Regions from separate parts of the Bacillus sp. JJ1503 genome, predicted to be linked through region 2. Evidence: riboswitches for the same ligand, from Rfam matches in the RefSeq annotation. Region 2 holds a riboswitch; each other region holds the start of a gene.
The links. Region 2 has a riboswitch for S-adenosylmethionine ahead of metK (methionine adenosyltransferase). Riboswitches for the same ligand answer to the same signal wherever they lie in the genome.
Positions count from the first base shown of each region.

Region 1: it holds a riboswitch for S-adenosylmethionine, as region 2 does, so the genes downstream of both, V7149_RS12575 (O-acetylhomoserine aminocarboxypropyltransferase/cysteine synthase family protein) here and metK (methionine adenosyltransferase) in region 2, are expected to answer to the same signal.
Region 3: it holds a riboswitch for S-adenosylmethionine, as region 2 does, so the genes downstream of both, V7149_RS08325 (homoserine dehydrogenase) here and metK (methionine adenosyltransferase) in region 2, are expected to answer to the same signal.

Region 1 is NZ_JBALOZ010000148.1:43-4,182, forward strand. Features, by position in the region: gene V7149_RS12575 (O-acetylhomoserine aminocarboxypropyltransferase/cysteine synthase family protein) at 57-1,373, opposite strand; SAM riboswitch class I at 1,483-1,582, opposite strand; gene V7149_RS12580 (hypothetical protein) at 1,674-2,027, opposite strand; gene V7149_RS12585 (MFS transporter) at 2,179-3,447, opposite strand; gene V7149_RS12590 (thioredoxin family protein) at 3,583-3,891, opposite strand; gene V7149_RS12595 (toprim domain-containing protein) at 3,898-4,140, opposite strand, start outside.
Region 2 is NZ_JBALOZ010000043.1:19,084-23,223, forward strand. Features, by position in the region: gene pckA (phosphoenolpyruvate carboxykinase (ATP)) at 1-287, opposite strand, end outside; gene V7149_RS04180 (thiol-disulfide oxidoreductase DCC family protein) at 525-899, shown strand; SAM riboswitch class I at 994-1,220, shown strand; gene metK (methionine adenosyltransferase) at 1,400-2,599, shown strand; gene asnB (asparagine synthase (glutamine-hydrolyzing)) at 2,791-4,140, shown strand, end outside.
Region 3 is NZ_JBALOZ010000087.1:26,073-30,212, reverse strand. Features, by position in the region: gene V7149_RS08330 (helix-turn-helix domain-containing protein) at 1-511, shown strand, start outside; gene V7149_RS08325 (homoserine dehydrogenase) at 712-1,917, opposite strand; SAM riboswitch class I at 2,055-2,161, opposite strand; gene V7149_RS08320 (ABC transporter ATP-binding protein) at 2,656-3,648, shown strand; gene V7149_RS08315 (ABC transporter ATP-binding protein) at 3,645-4,140, shown strand, end outside.

The DNA of each region.
Region 1 (4,140 bases), on a different contig from region 2:
AACGGTAAAAAATTGGAATTATATATCTTTTTACTTATATTTTATGCCTTAAATAATTATGCTTTTGCAGTTAGCGAGGCAATACCTGTTGCTGCCTCAATTGCTTGCTCTAAATCTTCAATAAGGTCTTCAACATTTTCAATTCCGATAGATAGGCGGACTAGATCCTCAGGAACGCCTGCTGCCTTAAGCCCTTCTGTATCAAGCTGCTGATGCGTTGTACTTGCCGGGTGAATAACTAAGCTTTTCGCATCGCCAACGTTTGCAACATGTGCCCATAGCTCAAGATTATTAATGAAAGCCGCTCCAGCTTCTCTTCCGCCTTCGATTCCAAATACGACTACAGAACCTGCACCCTTCGGCAAATACTTATCCGCTAATGCTTTATCCGGATGATTGTCACTTCCAGGATACAGAACCCAATTAATAGCTGGATGAGCTTCTAAATATTCTACCACTTTCTTCGTATTAGCAATATGCTCCTTCATCCGCACATGAAGTGTTTCAAGTCCAAGTGTAAATTGGAACGCATTTTGCGGGCTTAATGCAGGACCAAGGTCTCTAAGAAGTTGAACTCTAGCTTTAATAATATAGGCAACGGCACCTAATGCCTCACTATACACAAGGTTATTATAGCTTGGGTCTGGCTGAGTGAATCCAGGGAATTTAGGAGAATTCCAATCGAACTTTCCACCGTCTACAATGATTCCTCCAGTTGTTGTTCCATTTCCCAGCAGCCATTTTGTAGCGGAGTGGACGACAATATCCGCTCCAAATTCTATCGGTCTGCATAAATATGGAGTCGCGAATGTATTGTCAATAATAAGTGGAACCCCATTCTCGTGTGCGATTTCCGCTACCTTTTCGATATCTAACACCTTTAAGCTTGGATTTCCAATCGTTTCAGCAAAGACAGCCTTTGTTTTTTCAGTAATCGCTTTTCGGAAGTTTTCAGGATCCTCAGGGTCGACAAATTTTACTTTAATGCCGTATTTAGGCAGTGTCACAGCAAACAGATTATAAGTTCCCCCATAAAGGTTCGAGGCTGAAACAATTTCATCCCCAGCTTCAGCAATGTTCAAAATGGCTAGTGTAATGGCGGCCATTCCGCTAGCCACCGCTAGGGCACCAACTCCCCCTTCTAACAAGGCAACCCTTTCTTCAAAAACTGTAGTAGTTGGGTTGTGAATACGAGTATAAATATACCCAGTTTCCTTCAAGCCAAATAAATTAGCTGCATGTTCTGTGTTTTTAAATTGATAAGCATTGTTTTGGTAAATTGGCACAGCTCTTGCCCCTGTTACAGGATCCGGCTGAAGGCCCCCATGTACACCTAATGTCTCAAATCGATAGTTCTTTTGTTTTTCTGACATTTTTCATCTCTCCCTTTTTCATGTGCAAATGTTTGATTTACTAATTCTTTTACTTATAAAAGAAGAGTTGAAAAAACCCTCTTCATAAGAAGAGGGTTGATATCATCTCTTCTTATCTATCAGAGCAATTACTCTGCTGGAATTGGCACCGTGTAAATACCGGTTGCCGGGCTTCGTAGGGCCAGTCCCTCCACCTCTCTTGATAAGAATATTTAATTGTTATACTTAAGTTATTATAGCGATACTATCATATTGATTTTAGGCAGTCAAGGTATATTTTAGAAATTTCTGATTTAATAATTATTTTTTACATAAAATGAAAAGAGATTCTAACAGCAATATTTTACGGAAGGTTGAATCGACTGATACCTTCTTCCACCTTATTGCCTCTCTTAATTTTTCATTTCCTGTTAAAATGGCATGAATGCTTTCTTTAGATCCTGATATGATGGCATCAAATTGTTGTTTCTGAATATCTGGATAAATGGAAATATGGCCATCCAGAAATTTTAACGGAACCTCTATATCCCCGGCTTTGATACAAATTAATAAGGAGGAATCAGCTAACAATTTCTGTAAATGCGATTTACTCTTAACCTCTTCAATAAATGAAGCAGCCATCTTTTCCATTTCCATCACCTCTAAAACGAACATATTATTTTTTCTTCTGTATCTACATTCAACAAAAGCAACGACATCCCTCTTATTTCTGTTCGACACAATAAAAGCAAAAAAAAGACAATGCCTCGACTATTTTCAGCATTGTCTTTCATTTCCCGAGAAATATATCTTTTATTTGCATGTATTAAACTGCATTAACGGTGGATACCGCTTTTTTTGTCTTATTATGGTTCTTAAATACTAGATAAAAATAAATCGATCCTACTAGATATAACGAAGCTGTAATAGAAAAAACAAGCGCATATCCCCAATAGGACCCATACTTTATCACAATCCCTGTAGATACAGGGCCCATTGTTGCCCACCCTAAATTAAATACCATTTGGTTTACAGAATTCGCTAAACCTTTATAGGAGTCACCTACTTTAGACATCATGAGCGACATTTGGATGGGGTTTCCCGCATTCATCAACGCCTGTCTAAATAAAAATCCGAGTGCGGCTAGTAATAAATTTTCCGTGTATGCTGTGAGAAGGAGAAATGGCAGTGACATGAGTTGAAGAATGACTACAGCCTTCACCTCCCCTACCTTTCGAACAACAATTGGTCCAATGATCATAGCAACCGCTGTTGCAGCCTGACCCATTGAAATAATGAAACCGATTGCTGAGTTGGAAGCAGAAAAACGATCTGCAAAATATAGATTGAGATAGGGAATCACTAATCCAGCACCAATTCCGATGAGAAGCTGTGCAATTGCAAAAAGCCCTATCATTTTAAAGCCATCACTTTTATAAAATTTCTTCTTATATGTTGTTTGCTTCTCTTGAATTTTGGCAGTTGAAGAACTAGTTTCCTTAAATCGTGTAATTGGCAGTACACCTATAAGAAAGAAAATACCCCCAATTATTAGTGTAATTCGAATACTAGTCAATGATGTTGTAAAAAATGAAAATAAATCTGTTAAGATTCCGCCGCTTAAATTTCCAATAACATTAGCTCCTGTCATAACCGCGAAATGCATACTAAATAAATGGACCCGCTGTTCAGACTTAGAGTTCTCAGCAAGCCAAGGGATAAGCGAAACTTGAAGAAATGCAGACGTTATTCCCGTTAAAAAGGCAAACAAAAGCAGAAGTGATTGGATTTCAATGACACCTCGAAATAACAGCACAATGCCAGTTGCAGTTGCTCCAAAGAGCATAGCTTTTTTTCTCCCCATCCGGTCACTCATAATGCCCGCAGGAACAAGAATTAGAGCCGTGGCCAATGCAGTCATGGAGATGACCTGACCGTTCAATCTTTCAGTAAAGCCTAACTCCCGAATGTAAAAATTGTAAATAACCATAAAAATTCCAAAACCAATCTGCGTATAGACATTTGCCCAGATGGCCTGCCTAATATTATGATTATATCCTTTAATCTGGCTTGCCCATTCTCTATAAAATGTCATATAGTTTCTCCTCGAAAAAATATTTCGTATCCCTAAATATAATACATAAATATGGAAGCACTTGTAAATAAATAATCAGTGAATGTTTAGAAAATAAAACCAAAATAAAAATACCAGGCAAAATGACCTGGCATTTTAAAGAACACTCTTTATTCTATCTAATAAATAGGGAACAGAATGAAAAGCGTACAGTTTATCCTGAATATGTCCATCTTTAATCATGATGAGGCAAGGCACACTTTCTACCTCTAGCTGCTCAGCGAATTCAGACATATAGTTTAAATCGGCTTTCCCAATTAGATGATCAGGCAGCAGTTGTTCTATAACTGTTAACATTTTACTGGCTAGCTGACACGTACCGCATAAAGGAGTATAAAGATATACCAAACCTGATTTGTGATTCTTGATAAGCTTTTCAAATTCCTCCCGTGACCATTCCTGCAATGATTCTCATCCTTTATCCAAAAACTCTGTGTATACATCTATATTAGCCGATAATAACACGGTAGCAAGATGATGTTCCGGAGCAGTTGCAACCTCGCGATACATACGATCGATATAAAGGTGCTCAGCCTCTGGAAATTCTCTTTTAAATTGTTTCCGAAGCTTCTCCCCAGCTGCATCTGCATCAACCAATATAAAAACATCTTTATCATAAAGCATATCAATCAATTCATCCAGTTTTGTGACACC
Region 2 (4,140 bases):
TTTAATACTTTATCATAAAGGTTTGAAAAAGCCTCTTCTGAGATAGGTTGATTTACTTTACCCCAGTCAACTTTGTCCTTCGTAGATGCTTCTTCAACAATATATTTATCTTTTGGAGAACGACCTGTATATTTTCCGGTAGTTGCACAAACTGCACCGGTTGAAGTGAGCGAGCCTTCTTTACGATTTAGTACCTTTTCCACAAGCTGTGGAACAGATAATTGTACTTGAATATTATTTCCCTTTAATAATTCAGTTAATTTATTCGGAATGCTAACAGAATTCATCTGAAGAATACCTTCCTTTTACATTAAATTTATGAAAGACATTTCAATTTACAAATAGTATAACACAATTGAATGATTAATCTATACTAATTGCCGTTTTTTTTTCATTAATTATTTTCCTCTTTTTGAACAATTATAATTCCGCCTAACGAAGAAGCCCGCTTATTACCAAACCAATTTGAATAGGATAAAATATGATAAACTAACGATATAAATATAAGATAGGGCTGGTGTTAGGTGAAAACGATTGCATTATACGATGAAACATGTAGTTTATGCAAGGAATCTAAACAATTTTTTGAAAAAATTGATAGGTTTCATAAAGTAAGCTGGGTTTCACTGCAAGAATATGAAAAAACCCGTCATTCGATACCGTTCGATAAAATCAGCTTACGGCGGGAGCTTCATATTATTTCTTCCGGTGGAAAAGTCCGTAAAGGCTATGATGCTATAAGGTATTTACTCTTGCTTACTCCCCCATTAAACCTATTAGGGTTATGTTTATATTTTCCTGGAATGTCATTTGTAGGTAATCCTCTATATAAATGGGTAGCCAAGAATAGACATAAATTTTTCAGGAAAAAATGTGACAATGGCAGTTGTTCATTATGATATTCATTGACATAAAAAAAACACCAAAATAATTGAATAATTTTATTGACTTCTTTTTATATAGTACGTTATGATTTATCCTTGAACGGATACTCTCTTATCCCGAGCTGGCGGAGGGACAGGCCCAATGAAGCCCAGCAACCTGCTAAACGATTAACTTTATTCATTCGAATAAAGTTAGCCTCCGGCGGATGCCTCAGATTTTTTAAAGGTAATTTATCGAGCGAGCTCGATAAAAATCTGGGCGCAAATTCGCCAAGGCGAATTTGATTAGCAAAGGTGCTAAACCTGACGCAAGGATTATTCCTTGAACGATAAGAGTGAAAGGCGCGAATCGATTTGCTTCAACCTTTTCACAGGGATGGAAAGGTTTTTTATTTTGCATTTTGAGGGTTAGCTTCTTGAAAAGCCTATACGCTAATCATAAAAACTCCAAGTTTACTTCATACTAATTAGGGAATGAGTTCCGTATCATTTTTTATATAAGGAGGAACATCAGCATGTCAACAAAACGTCGTTTGTTTACATCTGAATCAGTTACTGAAGGTCATCCGGATAAAATTTGTGACCAAATTTCTGATGCCATTTTAGATGCCATTTTAGCTCAGGATGCAAATGCTCGTGTAGCAGCAGAAACATCTGTTACAACAGGATTAGTTTTAATTGCAGGAGAAATCACTACATCTTCTTATGTAGATATTCCAAAAATCGTTCGCGAAACAGTAAAAGAAATCGGCTACACTCGTGCGAAATACGGCTTTGATTCCGAAACTTGTGCGGTTTTAACTTCTATCGATGAGCAATCACCTGATATTGCGATGGGAGTTGACCAAGCTTTAGAAGCTCGTGAAGGGCAAATGACAGATGAAGAAATTGAAGCTATTGGTGCTGGTGACCAAGGTTTAATGTTTGGATTTGCATGTAATGAAACGAAGGAGCTAATGCCGCTTCCAATTTCATTATCTCATAAATTAGCACGCCGTTTGACTGAAGTACGTAAAGAAGAAATCCTTCCGTACCTTCGTCCGGATGGAAAAACACAAGTCACAGTTGAGTATGATGAAAATAACAAGCCTGTTCGTATTGATACAATTGTTATTTCTACTCAACATCACCCTGAAATTAGCTTAGAGCAAATTCAGCGCAATATTAAAGAGCATGTCATCAATCCAGTTGTTCCAAAAGAACTAATTGATGAGAATACAAAATACTTTATCAACCCTACTGGCCGTTTCGTAATTGGCGGACCACAAGGGGATGCTGGCTTAACTGGCCGCAAAATTATCGTTGATACTTACGGTGGATACGCTCGTCATGGCGGCGGTGCATTCTCCGGAAAGGATCCTACAAAGGTTGACCGTTCTGCTGCTTATGCTGCACGTTATGTGGCGAAAAACATCGTTGCTGCGGGTCTAGCTGATAAAGTTGAAGTTCAGCTTGCTTATGCAATCGGAGTAGCGCAGCCGGTATCTATTTCAATTGATACTTTCGGAACAGGTAACGTAGATGAAGACGTGTTAGTTGACTTAGTTCGTAAAAACTTCGATCTTCGTCCAGCTGGCATTATTAATATGCTAAACCTGCGCCGTCCTATTTATAAGCAAACTGCTGCTTATGGTCATTTTGGACGCACCGATATTGATCTTCCATGGGAACGTACAGATAAAGCTGAGGCATTACGTGCAGAGGCTTTAAAATAATAATGAAAAAGCGGAAGCTACATTTTTGATGTAACTTCCGCTTTTTTAATTCGTCATATGTTAAGGATGATTTTAAACTCCTATTTCCATTCCTTGCAAACAACCCCCATAATATTTCACTAATCAATAAACAAATAAATAGTGCAATTATCATCTAAATTAATTAAAGATTGAGATTGGGTGATAAATGAATGAGCCGCTTTAGTGGATTTGTAAAAAGAAATCATGACAATACAGATACCCCGAAATGTGAAGCAAGTTTTTATGATGAAGAGTATGGGCTTTTCCATTATCCAAGATGTAATGAGAAGCCTTTTTTCTATCAACATGACCGATATTCAATTGTATTGGATGGAGAGATTTTCAATATACAGGAGCTTAAAGAAGAACTTTCTGAAGGTGAATATTGTGATTCAGAAATATTATTAATCTTATATAGCCAATTAAAAGAAAAAATATTGGAAAAGCTGCGTGGAATGTATGCTCTTGTTATTTGGGATAAGCAGGATAAGGTCTTGTTTGGGGCAAGAGATCCTTTTGGGATCAAACCTTTTTATTATTATGACGGAATCGAAGGGTTGTATTTTGCCACTGATAAGAAGAGCATTTTACAAAGCGAAGTTTTGAATATAGATGCATTACAGCAATATTTAACCTTTCAGTTCGTCCCAGAGCCTTACACGATCACAAATAAGATTCAAAAGCTTGAACCAGGGCATTATTTTACAAAGAAAATGGATGCCCCTATGGAGATTATTTGCTATTGGAAAGTAGCCTTTCAACCGGTATTAAAACAAGAAGCTGAATTTATTCGAGAGATACAATCAGCCCTCTATCAGTCAATACAATTGCATACTCAAAGCGATGCGCCGATTGGATCCTTCCTCTCTGGGGGTATTGATTCCACTATTATTGCTGCGATTGCAAAGGAATATCATCCAGATTTAAAAACATTTTCAGTTGGATTTGAGCAGGCTGGCTTTAGTGAAATTGACATTGCGGAGGAAACGGCTAAAAGGCTTGGAGTTGAAAATATAAGCAGGATCATTCATCCTGAAGATTTCATTAAGGAGCTGCCGAATATAATCTATTCATTGGAAGACCCGCTTGCAGATCCGGCATGTATTCCGCTTTATTTTGCAGCTAAAGAGGCAAGTAAGCATGTAAAGGTTGTTTTATCTGGAGAGGGTGCTGATGAATTATTCGGCGGCTATAATATTTATCGCGAACCACAGTCCTTAAGGCTCTTTCAATATTTGCCTAATTTGATAAAAGAAATCTTGCGGAAACTTGCTGCTTTTCTTCCAGATGGGGTGAAGGGTAAAAGCTTTATTGAGCGGGGGATTACTCCCTTAGAAGAAAGGTATATTGGCAATGCCAAAATTTTTTCCGAAATAGAGAAGAGTATGCTCTTCCGAGAATATAGGGAAGATCTAAGTTATACGAATATAACAGCCCCTCTTTACAAAGAGAGTGCTTCATATGATGCAATTAACCAGATGCAGTATATCGATATTCATACTTGGCTAAGAGGAGATATT
Region 3 (4,140 bases), on a different contig from region 2:
GCTCATATCGAACTTTCAGCAGGAAATTCATTTGAAAAATTGGGGAACGACCATTTCTATTGGGATTGGAAGAATTCATTCGAGTTTATTGAAGGCATCCAAATCCATGCAGGAAGCAGCAAAATGTCTTCAAATTCTTCATAGCTATGGGAAAAAAGGGGAAGTCATCAGTTATAAAGACCTCGGTGTTCACAGGCTTCTTTTCCAAAATTCAGAGGAGGATCTCATTGATTTCCTCAACGAAGTGCTCGGCCCGCTTATAGCTTATGACCAAGCCCGAAAAGGTGAGTTACTCCCGTCGCTTTTCGCCTATTTTGAACATAACCAAAATGTAAAAGAAGCAGCGGAATCCATCCATGTCCATACGAATACGCTCACCTATCGATTAAAAAGAATCGAAGAAATACTTTCAATAAACCTTTCGGATAGTCACCAATTTCTAAACATTCATTTGGCTGTCGATCTTTATCCATTCTTAAAGGATAAGCTTCATCAAATAAGTGAAAGTTAGTGCGGGGGTAAAGATAAAAATGTTCTTAATTAATCACTTACATTATACAAGAATTTGGGGAGGTGCTCCTTTTTTCATGCCTTGAATTGCTTGGGAGACAAGGGATTGAAATTATGAAATTCATTCATCACTCAAAATTAAAAACCAGGAGCAACAGCTTAAAGTGTCCCTCCTGTTTTTAATTCAAAAATCAACTATTCCTAACTCACAACCACACCCCTAAACGCCACATCCCCAAGAATTTGATAGACATGCACATTTGGCAAATGAATCGCGTATATGGCCTCTTCAGGTGCTCGAACGATTAATACATTTGGATGAATTCTTTCAATTACTTCAATAGGAGTGGGCAGAATCGAGGCATTTACATCACCGCCGATTGCCCAAAAAGAAAGAGTAGGAGCCTCATTTCCTTCTATCTTTTGTTTGGTATATGCCCGAGGTGAGCTTTCTTTATTGATATGTGCCAAGTCCTCGATTATCGCGCTTGCTGTTGGAAGCATTCCCGCCCCTGGACCTTGAAGGCTAATATTCCCAACAATATCCCCGTCAATGGAAACAGCATTTTGGACACCTTCCACATGGTAAAAGGGATGCTGTTCATTCACAAGTACAGGTTTTACGGTGCAGAGAATTCCACTAGAAGTTCGTTCAATCGAGGCGACATGTTTAAAGCGAAACCCTAATGATGAAAAGATTTCAATTTGCTCAGGAGTGATTCCCCGAATTCCCTCTCTGATCGACTCATCCCAGTTCGGTGCCTCCCCAAATGCAATCTCACTTAAGATCACCGCTTTGTAGAAGGCATCATAGCCGTCTACATCATTGGTTGGATCCGCTTCGGCATAGCCTTTTTCCTGTGCTAGCTTCAATGCTGACACAAATGGTAAGTTTTCTTCTCTCATTTTTGTCAAAATAAAATTAGAGGTTCCGTTAAGAATGCCTTGAACTTTTTCGATGTTGTTTACATTTAGCAATTGCTTAAGTGTTTGGATTACAGGAATCCCGCCAGCGACCGTTGCTTCAAAGCCGAGCGAAACACCATTTTCACTTGCTAACTGTTTTAATTGCTCCCCGTGATGGGCAAACATTTCCTTGTTAGCCGTAATAACTTGGCAACCCCGTTTAATTGCCTGCTGCAAATAGGAAAAGCTTGGCTCTTTTCCAACAATGGCATCAATCACTACATCAAGCTGTTCAAGTGTAATGATTTTTTCGAAGTCATCGGTTAAAAGAACATCCTTATCCGGTTTGTTATGTTTATTTATATTTTTCACAAGAATTCCAACGATCTTCACTTTTTTCCCAAATAGGGCTTGGAGCTTCTTCTGATGTGATTGGACAGTCTGATAGACACCCTTCCCAACGGTACCGTATCCTAATAATGCAATATGAATGGCTGACATGTATGCATTCCTCCTGTTAATTTGTAGTCAATTTGCTATGAATAAGGCAAATTGCCATAGATGGAAAAATAAAAAACCCCCTCTGCATATAAAGACAGAAGGGGGAGCAAGAATGAAATAACAAAATCCGTTCCACCTTCTCATCTTCGGAATTGTGATCATTCCTCTGAAATTGGCACCGTGCATACATATGCTGGTTGCCGAGGCTTCGCAGGGTCAGTCCCTCCACCTCTCTTGATAAGAAGATTAGCAATTATGAAATTATTTATTATCATATCGATTTAAAGGGGTTACGTCAATATAAAGGTTGCTTTGGCAATTACGCTCTTGCTGATGTACGGTCAATCCATCCACACTAACGACCGCTATTCCTGCAAAACCAAGCAGAGAAACCAACGAGAGAATCCAGAAAATCGTATTTCGAACTTTAGAATGCCCCTTATATTTTATGAAGTTTTGATATATCAACATAATACATTTTTACTTTTTAGGGGATTTCTACTTTTCAGACAACCACTATGATTAATGATGATATTAAAACAACTCCCCTGCAATTTCACCATCTTCGTACAACTTTTCTGCATGAATGAAAGAAACAAGAGGGTTCCCCTTATTATATCAATCAATTAATATTTATTAATTAAAAACTATTGAAAATTGGGGGATTCTTATGTAAAATTTAAATTATCAAAAAAATGAAATCGCATTTCAAATAATGAAACCGTTAGGAGTGTCATAATGGTTCAAAAAGTTTTAGAAGTAGACGAGCTAAAAGTTGGAATTAAAGATGAAGATAATCGGAAGATAGCCATTGTGAATGGAATAAGCTTCCACCTCCGTAAAGGTGAAACACTTGGAATTGTTGGAGAATCGGGCTGCGGAAAAAGTATGACGTCTCTTTCATTAATGGGTCTTTTACCTCCAGGCGTTGAGAGGCTTGAAGGAAATATTCGCCTCGGCAGCCTAAATTTCAAGGATTTCGCCAAGAAGGATTGGAGGAAAATCCGCGGGAAAAAGATTTCGATGATTTTCCAGGAGCCAATGAGCTCATTGAACCCGGTCCACAGGATTGGGGATCAAATAAATGAAATGGTTTTAAACCACGAAAGCATCTCGAAAAAAGAGGCGAGAGACCGCGCTTTGGAAATGCTTAAACTTGTCGGTATTCCAAGACCGGAACAAGTACTGAATGAATATCCTCACCAGCTTTCTGGAGGGATGCGTCAAAGAGTGATGATTGCAATGGCTCTTTCCTGTAATCCGGAAGTCCTTATAGCAGACGAGCCTACAACGGCTCTCGATGTAACAATCCAGGCGCAAATCTTAGAATTAATGAAGAAATTGCAAGACCAGCTGCATATGTCCATTGTTCTCATCACACATGATCTCGGAGTTGTGGCGGAGATGTGTGACAGAGTGATTGTTATGTATGCGGGAGAGGTTGTAGAAGAGTCGCAAGTTGTTGATCTTTTCGATAAGGCACGCCACCCTTACACGAAAGGGCTTCTAGCCTCATTGCCGGATATTAATGAACAGAAAGAATATCTATCTTCCATTCCTGGAATTGTTCCAGCTCCGGGTAAAATGCCTGCTGGTTGCAGGTTTGCACCAAGATGCTCATTTGCGCATGAAAGATGCAAAGAAGTTCCTCCGTTATTTGAAATGGATAATGGTTCAAAGGTGAAGTGTTGGATTTATGAACATGGTGAATCGGAGGTGACCTCAACATGACAGAACTGGACAACAATGTATTATTAAAGGTTGAAAATCTAAAAAAACACTTTCCTATTAAAGGTGGTGTTTTCGGAAATAGAACAATGAAGCATGTTAAGGCAGTTGATGGGGTTTCGTTTGAAGTGAAGAAAGGCGAAACATTCGGGATTGTCGGAGAGTCAGGCTGCGGAAAAAGCACCACGGGCAGAACCATTCTCAGACTTCTTGAACCAACCGAGGGAAATATCTTTTTTCAAGGGAAAAATATCGCTGAACTTAATAAAAGTGAAATGAGACGGTTAAGGAAAGATATCCAAATTGTGTTTCAAGATCCTTTTGCTTCCCTTAATCCCCGAATGAAGGTCAAAAATATTATTGAAGAACCGCTTATTAATTTCGGTGTGACTGATCGCGATGAGCGGGAAAAAAGACTCCTTGAAGTAGCTGATCAAGTTGGCTTGACGGCAGCCCAGCTTACTCGTTTTCCACATGAGTTCTCAGGTGGACAGC